DNA from 2 places in the Entomobacter blattae genome. Region 1 is predicted to be linked to the other one. Evidence: predicted binding sites of a transcription regulator. Region 1 holds the regulator's gene; the other holds the start of a gene.
What was found. The regulator LexA, encoded in region 1, represses DNA repair genes until DNA is damaged. The targets are predictions, from matches to a motif close to TGTTCTANNTANGTTC.
Positions count from the first base shown of each region.

Region 1 (4,429 bases):
GATTATACGCCTCTACCGCAGCACTTTCATATTACAGCCCTTCAGCTGGGGCTCACCTACCTCCAGACAGAAGATTACCGTAAGAGCCTACCGATGATTTTGCCGCGTGTTTCTGTTCTAGCAGGAAGGCAAGATCGTCTGGTGAATGAAGAGATGACAAGTAAGCTTTTCCCAAAAGAGTGTATCCAATGGGTGTCGGAAGGGGGGCACATGCTCCCTATAACCCATCCCCAAATCTGTGCTGACTTTATTCGAAAGGGATTTAAGCAGGCACATTTAAGCAGGCAATAGATGGATAAGATTCTTAGAGCTTTTGTCTTCTTTAATATAGGGAATAGTGAAGGTTAGAGGCATGGTCTTTAATGAGCATAAACGAAAAATCCAGTCTCATTTTTCTCATGCGCATCATTATGAAAAATATGCCCTTGTGCAAAAAACCGTAGCCCAACGGCTGATGGGTCATATTCTCAATCGTTATACCATGTTGGGGTTACCTCCACCGAAACGGATTTTAGAAATTGGATGTGGGAGCGGTTTTTTAACACAGCTTTTAAAAATAAATTTTCCTGATTCCTTTTGTATTTCAGTTGATTTAAGTGAAGAAATGATTCTTCGTGCGAGGGAAAATCATAACGGTTCCCAGATTGCCTTTGCAGTTATGGATGGAGAAAATTTAGCCCTTTCCGGCTCATTTGATTTGGTGTGTAGCAGTTTGTGTATGCAATGGTTTGTGAGCCGGAAAGCTGCACTAGAAAGGCTGTATGAATATTTAGCTCCGGGAGGATTGTTCATGGCCAGTACTTTAGCTGCTGGAACCTTTGAGGAGTGGCGGGAAAGTTGTAACCAGATGGGTGTGGCCTGTGCGGTACCCTTCTATCCTTCTATAGATCAACTGAATGCAGAACGCCCCAGGAGCGGCCATGGCTTGTGGTCTAGTGAAACTCTTATTGAGCCCGTAGACAATGCATGGGCATTTTTACAAGCTTTAAAAGCGATTGGTGCACATACGGCCCCAGCGGGGTATAGGGCTGTATCTTCCTCTTCATTACGTCGTGTTATGTATTATTTCGATCAGCATTACTCTTATCTCTCTTATGCTGTTGCTTATGGTTGGTTTCGAAAAGCGCCCTGTCAGGGGGTTTTTGTAACAGGCACTGATACAGCGATAGGAAAAACGGTTGTTTCAGCAGCGTTGGTGCAGGCCTGGCAAGCTCTCTATTGGAAGCCCTTTCAAACAGGGGTTGCGGAAGAAAAGCCCGATCATGCAATCATAACCTCTCTGGTAAGACGAAAAGACGGGAAACTTCCCAAAATCTTACCAAGTTTGCTCGTTCTTTCGGCAGCACTTTCTCCTTTTGAGGCCATGTTACGTGAACAAAAAAGCTATAGTTTTGAAGATTTTCATTTAACGCCATCCTGTAAGGCAGATGATGTGCTTGTTATAGAAGGAGCTGGTGGTGTTATGGTACCTCTTACTGCTCATACCCTTCTCCGTGACGCCATTTTAAAAATAGGCTTGCCCGTTATTCTCGTTGTGCGAAGTGGCTTAGGAACCCTTAATCATACTCTTTTAAGTGTGGAAAGCTTAAAAAATGTTGGTATTGCCATTGCTGGTATTGTTATGAATGGGAAACCCCAGCCGCATAATCGTAAAGCCATAGAGGAAAGAACTGGGGTGCCGATTATTGCCGAACTAGACTGGTTAGAAGAAGGCATAACCCCACAGACTATTCTAGCCATGAGCCAGGCTTTACCTGCTTTTAACGTACTTGTTCAATAGGAATAGCGCGGTGGGTAATAAAGGTTGCTATGGAGGGAATATCATCAAGGTTAAGTGCAGTGATATGAGAGGGGAAGTTAAAACTCTCAAGAGTGGCAACCCCGCATATGGATGGAAGATTGGGGTAGAGAAAAGGCTTTTGAAGTGCTGCTCGGTGGATTTCAAGGGCAACAGGCAGCAGGGACTTAAACCCCTCAACGAGGATGAGATCAACGTTAGACATCTGCTTCAGCAGCTGTGAAAAGGAGGGTTTTTCTGATGGGTCGGAGGTGTTTTCATGCATCAAGGCCCAACGTTTATCTGAAGCAATCATCACTTCAGTAGCCCCCGCCTCCCGATGTAAGTAAGAATCCTTTCCTTTCTGGTCAATATCAAACCCATGGTGGGCATGTTTTAAAGTAGAAATGGAAAGGGACATATTGTGCTTGAGATAAGGGATCACTTTGGTTAATAGGGTTGTCTTTCCCGCTCCACTCCAGCCCGCAATGCCCATAATATGTGTTGTCATGTTTTTTGAGTTCAAAAATAGGAAAGTGCTTTTCTCAATAGACCCATAGAGGTTGGTAATAGAAAAAGAGTGGTCATGATAAGCAGTAAAAACGAAAAAGTTAACTCTTAAGTGATAACCAGTTCAGTAGTGGCGAATTAAACTGACGAGCACCCCTTGAACCTGAATTTTTTCTACAGGAAAGAGACGCGTTTCATAAGCCGGATTCGCAGGTTTTAGGGCAACAACATTTCCCCGTTGATACCATTCCTTTAAGGTTACTTCCTCACTTTCAATAAGGGCTACAACAATTTGCCCATTTTCTGCTTGCTCAGCTTTGCGAAGAATAATGGTATCTCCTTCTAAAATACCGGCCTCTTTCATAGAATCTCCTGTCACGGTTAAAGCGTAGTGCTCACCTTGAGTAATAAGGGAACTAGGAACTTCTATGGTGTTTTCTGGATCAGGCAGGCTTTCTATAGGTAGGCCTGCTGCAATATACCCATAGAGTGGGAGTAAAGTGGTATCAGAAGAGTGCTGTGTTACCCCGCGTGAGGAAGGGGAAGAGGGCATTCGTTGAGGTGTGCTATCATGTGTAGCAGTCCTGTTGGGATAAAAGGGGTTTTCGGTAGAGACATAGTTATCGGGCAGCTTGATCACTTCTAGAGCACGGGCTCGGTGATGCCGCCGTTTTAGGAAACCCCGCTCCTCCAAACCAGAGATAAGACGGTGGATTCCCGATTTGGAACGAAGAGCCAGGGCTTCTTTCATTTCATCAAAAGAAGGGGAGAACCCCGTTTTTTGTAAATAGGTATGGATGTACAATAAAAGCCTGTATTGCTGAGGAGTCAGCATGGTATGGCATCTTTCTTAAAAATAAGCCGTAAGAGGCATTCATTACAATAAATATTCTTTATATGTTCTTTATAAGTTCATACTATGTTTGTCAAGAATGGAAATATGCAACATAATGAATTTTAGTTTATAAATGAAGACGTGTCAGATCAATCAGTGAACATGCACTACCGGCTTTTATAGGGGCATGATGGGGATAATGTAAAAACAGAGCGTTACTTTTTTTTAAAACATTCATTAATGAAGAGTCTTGATTTTTAAAAGGGGTAAACAAGTGGCCATTCTGGGGGCTAATATCGAGCTGGGAGCGGATATGCAAAAGGAAAGAGGTATTATTTGCGGGCCAATCCACTGTTATTACACCCTGCTCAATAAGGGGTTCTAGCCCGCTTTTTTGCCCTGTGATGAAGGACAAGGCCGGTAAAACAAAAAGAACTGAGCATACAAAGGCAGAAACAGGGTTACCCGGCAAGCCAATAACGGGTACGCTGCCTATGTTTCCAGCGAAAAGGGGTTTTCCAGGGCGCATGGCAATTCTCCAGAATTCAATGTGCCCTCCTGCTTTTTCCAAGGCTGTTTTAACCAGATCATAAGTGCCCACACTGGCCCCTCCTAGGGTGAGGAGTAGATCAAGTCTGTTTTGTTGTTTCAGCAAAGCAATAAGGTCTTCTTCCTTATCCTGCAGGGGCGTTAGCATGACGGGCTCTCCTCCTGCTGCAGAGATAAGAGAGGCGATCATAGGAAGGTTGGAGTTTATGATATGCCCGGCTGAAAGGGGGGCTCCTGGCATGGCCAGCTCATTTCCTGAGGTAAGAATTCCCACTCGGGGTTTAACGGAAACTTCTATCCATGGGTTATTTCCTCCAGCGGCTAGGGCAATATGGCGTGGCGTTAAGAGTTCCCCTTTTTCGATGAGAAGGTCATGAAGTTTAAAATCCATACCTTGTGGGCGTATAAATTGCCCACTTTGGCTATTTTCTTCATGAAACTGCACAGTTTTTTTATCTTCAGACAGCTCAGCATTTTCCTGCATAATCACACAGTTACATTCGTGGGAGAGAAAGCTGCCTGTAAAAACCCTAACGCATTGTCCTGCCTGCAAGGTTTTAGAAAAAATGGAACCAGCAGGAATGCTGCCTACAATTTCAAAATGATTGTAATGATCCTTATCCTTGTATCTGATGGCATACCCATCCATAGAAGAAGTATGGGCTGGTGGGTGTGTGAGATTGGCATAAATATTTTGAGCCGTTATACGCTGCCCTGCCATGGTTATTGGGATAAGCTCAGTTGTGACAGGGGTAAGA
Region 1 is NZ_CP060244.1:1,695,603-1,700,031, forward strand. Features, by position in the region: gene JGUZn3_RS07490 (alpha/beta hydrolase family protein) at 1-291, shown strand, start outside; gene bioD (dethiobiotin synthase) at 353-1,780, shown strand; gene mobB (molybdopterin-guanine dinucleotide biosynthesis protein B) at 1,761-2,288, opposite strand; gene lexA (transcriptional repressor LexA) at 2,412-3,122, opposite strand; gene JGUZn3_RS07510 (molybdopterin molybdotransferase MoeA) at 3,250-4,429, opposite strand, start outside.

Region 2 (4,429 bases), 520 kb from region 1:
AAAATCTGACCCAAAGAGACGCGTAATCTCAATAGGTAAAAAGGGGAAATCCCGCAAATCGCACTCTGACGGGGTGAGTGGGGCGGGAAGCTTGCCCTCTTTAGAAGCTTTTTTCTTGAAAGCGACATCTATTTCTTCCGTTTGCGGTGGCCTGGCTCGCCTTTCCACCACGGGTGACAAATGCATTCCTTGCTCCCCTTCCCTGAGAGGGGAAACCGAATGAGGCACTCTGTCTAGCATTGCTTCGCTCCTTCTTCACCATAGATGAACTCTCCCCTATAAACTTTTTAAGGCGTGAATCTTTTAAAGTGTAACCATTTTAAAGGGTGAATCTTTCAAACTGTGAACCTTTCAAGAATGGCCCCACCCCACGTAGAAACACTTACGTAAAAACACTCATTTCAAAACCATCATTCCCCCCTCTAAAGAAAGCTTATTTACGGTATTATATAACCTTTTTCTTATAAGGGGCTTCCTTTTGAAAAACACCATAACAGGATAAGTCGCTTTGAAAACTTTTCCTGTCTGGTGCTTCCTTTATTGAGATACAGAAACCCATCGCCTATCTGTATAATCATTTCTCTCTGTATAATAATACCGTATCATTCCTGAAATCCCACGCCTTAGAAGAATTCCCTATATTTTTGGGCCCATGGTATTTTTAGCTCTTGGTATTTTTGGCTCTATGCCCCCAAAATGTAACCCTGAACCGAATATAACCCTAAAAATGTATCCTTAAATGCGTCCCATTTGGGAAAGATGATCCTAGCTTTTGGCAACAGGCCCTAGCCCCTGTGGAGGAAAACCTGGTAAGGAGGCAGGATAGGGTAAAGTGTGTGTGTTATCACCACTTCCCACCAAATGTGGATCCAACCCGAGAATGCCACCCCCTGGAATGCCACCCTCTGGCCAGATTTGGGTCTCGTGACTATCCTGCGGAGGAAAGAAAGATTTTCCATAGGCCTCTCCCGTGCCGGAATCCCTTTCCAGCAAAAGATCGCATCCCCTTATACCATGGATTTCTCCCCGCACAGCCTGGTCAGAAACATGAGCCTGCTCTTTTAGGCTGATGTCATGCCCTGTATGGGATTTTTCCTGAACATAGTCTGATCTCCCCTTGGTTATCCCTTCCGAAGGATTGTGTTTAACCGGATTAGGCCCGATATGTTTGGGTAAGGTTGTTGGACGAAAAACGGAGAGTTCTTCTACGCGGCGCTGACGCACCTTTTCCTGAAGATGCCTAAGCCTGACTTTAGCTGTTTCTGAACGGGGCGTTTTTGAAAAAGATGCAAGAGGCGTTCTCCCCTCCGCTGACTCTTCTGGTAAGGGAAAGGGTGCGCCATAAGCAGCCTCTTCACCATCTTCTGCCCCGGCACCAGGGCTGGTACCTACCCCAGTCACTGCCCCGGTATCTAAATCAGTATCCGCCGCCCTAGTCCCGACCCTGGTACCCCCAGCTGGCAAAGCTTGATGATCCAACCATTGGGCATAGGCAGAGGGTGGGATTTCCTCCATCACTCGTTCACTCAGGGCCTCTCCCCGGGCCTCTCCCCAATAGGGCCTAAGTGTAGGGGGGATTTCATCAAACCCATCCAACGCCATAGCCGTTTTTTCTTCTGAGAACAAAGGGCTTTCTGCTGGATCTTCCCCCGTGTGGTTTCCCTCTCTGGATGTCTCTAGAGGGCTTCCCATGGCTTTGCTTTCCAGAGCCTTGCTCCCTAGGGTTTTACTCTCCAGGGTTTTACTTCCCAGTATTTTACTTCCTGGTATTTTACCTCCTGGTATTTTACCTCCTGGGGCTTCTCTCTCTAGCGGTTCATCCGGCTGGGTTTCAGAACCCTGATGATGGGCCAAACGATGATCCTGCCTCTCTGGTTCTTTCTCCAGTTCTTTCTCTGGACCTTTCTCTGGATCTTTCTCTGGGCCATCTCCCTCCGCTAAAGGATCATGCTCCTCGGTCACCCCATCAACCGCCGTTTCCATATAATTCTGGGGAAAAATCGGCGGGAATAACACTCCACGGGATTGAAAGGCTGGAACCACAATTTCAGCACGGTAATGGCTTTGGCCACTTTCATCCTGCCATTTGCGGGTATGGAGTTCCCCTTCTACAAAAACCGGAGACCCCTTACGAAAATGCTTTTCAACAATTTCTATGGTGCGCTCATGAAAAACAACCACACGATGCCATTCTGTATCGTTATGTTCTATCCCCCTGCGATCTTTCCATCTTCCCCCTGTGGCAACATGAAAACGCACGCAGCGTATTCCTGCCATGGTGGTTGTAACCATAGGGTCTCCCCCCAGTCTACCCATAATCTGAACTTTGTTAAGTGATGACATCTGATTTCTCCTTTCCCTCAAACTGTACACTTTCAGGCACTCTCGCGAACATTGAAAAACCGGGTTAAAAGCCAGTTTGGGTGCCTTTCGCTTTTGGCTTTTTTTCTGCTTGAAACAGACCCAACCAAACCCAGGCGGGAAGCAAAAGCTTACCTATAAATGTTTTCATTTTGTTCTAATTTTTGATAAAAAACCCCTTGCATAGTTTCTGAATGCTCCTTAGTGTTCGTGAAATATTCTAGTGATAAATGCTTAAGAGAAACAATGGTTGTTCTTGTTATGTTCTTGCTTCTGATCTATTTATAACGACAGTTTTTTATGTTTCGCAAGTGATATTTCACATTTTTTTCTCGTATCGGTTTTTTCTACCCGTAAAAATACGCCCCCTGATTAAATAACCTATTGTTTTCGTATCATTTTTTCTGGGCTCTTGAGTTTCTTTATTTTTTCTTTCCCTCTCCCCTACAGAGAGAAAAACCAAGCGAGAAGATCCAGAATCGTCTTGTATCGGCTTTATACCCCCTACAAGCCGTAAAAACCTGCCTTTTAGTGTTCTTTTTTCACTCTCAAGGCTTCACTTTCAAGGCTTTTTGGAAAAAGGGGGGGAAGAGCGTATGCCCATCATCAACCCATCCTTACCAGCTGTTATAAACCAACAGCCAAACGCAATAACATGCCCCTCTTTTCCGAAAATTCGTTATTCAACCCAAACTCTCTTTCAGCCGGCCTTCTACCAAGGAGATAAAGGGGGTTTTTGTTATGAATAATAGCCTTAATATCCTGTTGGGGATTAAGGCTTAACTCTTGCTTCTTTCAATAGGGGATTCTTCAAGAGGATTTACGTTCTTATCCTATTTCATCCTCTCTTTTTATGATCGGCTGGCCATCATGCAGATTGGCTGGTATTTGCCATTTCACAGACTTGCTCATTTCATGAAAAAGGAGGGTAAAAACCCCTCTGAATGGTGGGATGATCAAAGGCTTTTCGTTTAAAACAACAACCCCCCACCCGCTGCTTTGCCATAGGCGAGCAAAGGTGGTGATGTTTTCCCATAAAGAGCCTATAATCCCCTAAAGAACCTAGCAAGAGAATGATCCTTTGCTGTTTTTTGCCATTGCCCCCCTGTGGTAAACGCCGTAAGATTAATGTAGATCATATAAGCGCTATTTCCGTCCAATTTTTGCACGAGCTGTCGCATCTTTTGGTTTTATGGAAATATGCGGCTCATCCCTTCCTGATAGGGGCCTTCTGGATCCGTACCCTGAATACACGCTCTCCTTCAAGACAGAAGCCCAAATCCGTTTATAAAACCCCCGTTTATAAAAACCATTGAAAATGGCCTTTTGGCCCTTAACTGATGGAGTTTTTTCGATGAGATTGGATAAAGAAGACAGAGAGCCCCTGGCCAAAAACTATGAAGCCCTCATGACAGAAGAGAAAAAAAACGAAATTGTTTTTTATTCCACCCTGGCCAAAGAGTGCCTGACCTTCGCCCAAACGCTTCACCGACGCTGTAACCAGCATGGCCTAACCCTAGCCCCCCTCCACCCGGTGCAAATCCTTATCAATACTGCGCAGGAATGTGCCACCTCCTTAACAGAAGATGAATTACCCTCTGCCTTGGCCGACATAGACCGTATAATTGAAAATTACGACCCAGAGTGCGCTGTAGCAGCCTGGCGCTATGCTACCGATTAGGCGATGGTCATTCTGCACTGTTCATTCTCAAGGGGGAAAATAAAACTCGTACTATTTTCCTCCAACTTTTTCCCAATGGTTTTAAAATCTTGTCTCCCCAAAGCAGGCCGCATCCAAAAACCCATGCACCAAATCTACCCTTCGCTCCCCATGGATCATTTTTAATCGGCGAAAGGGGAGCATAAGAGGATCACCGCCGGTAAGAATAATTTCTGAAATATCGGGGTGGCGGGCAATCCATTCCAAGGCATTATCAAGTTCATCATCGGTGAGCAAGCCATGGTTGGGCCCCACCTTTTCACGACGAAAACAAAAACGGCAATATAAAGGGCAGATATGAATAGGTTTAAGAAGGGCTCTGTCCTTATAGCGGTGAACAATGCCTGG
Region 2 is NZ_CP060244.1:1,178,937-1,183,365, reverse strand. Features, by position in the region: gene JGUZn3_RS05190 (hypothetical protein) at 1-240, opposite strand, end outside; gene JGUZn3_RS05185 (single-stranded DNA-binding protein) at 766-2,343, opposite strand; gene JGUZn3_RS05180 (hypothetical protein) at 3,716-4,042, shown strand; partial or broken gene JGUZn3_RS12400 (radical SAM protein) at 4,196-4,429, opposite strand, start outside.
Region 2: a site for LexA is predicted at 2,613-2,628, ahead of JGUZn3_RS05185 (single-stranded DNA-binding protein). Genes of this name have one in related genera too.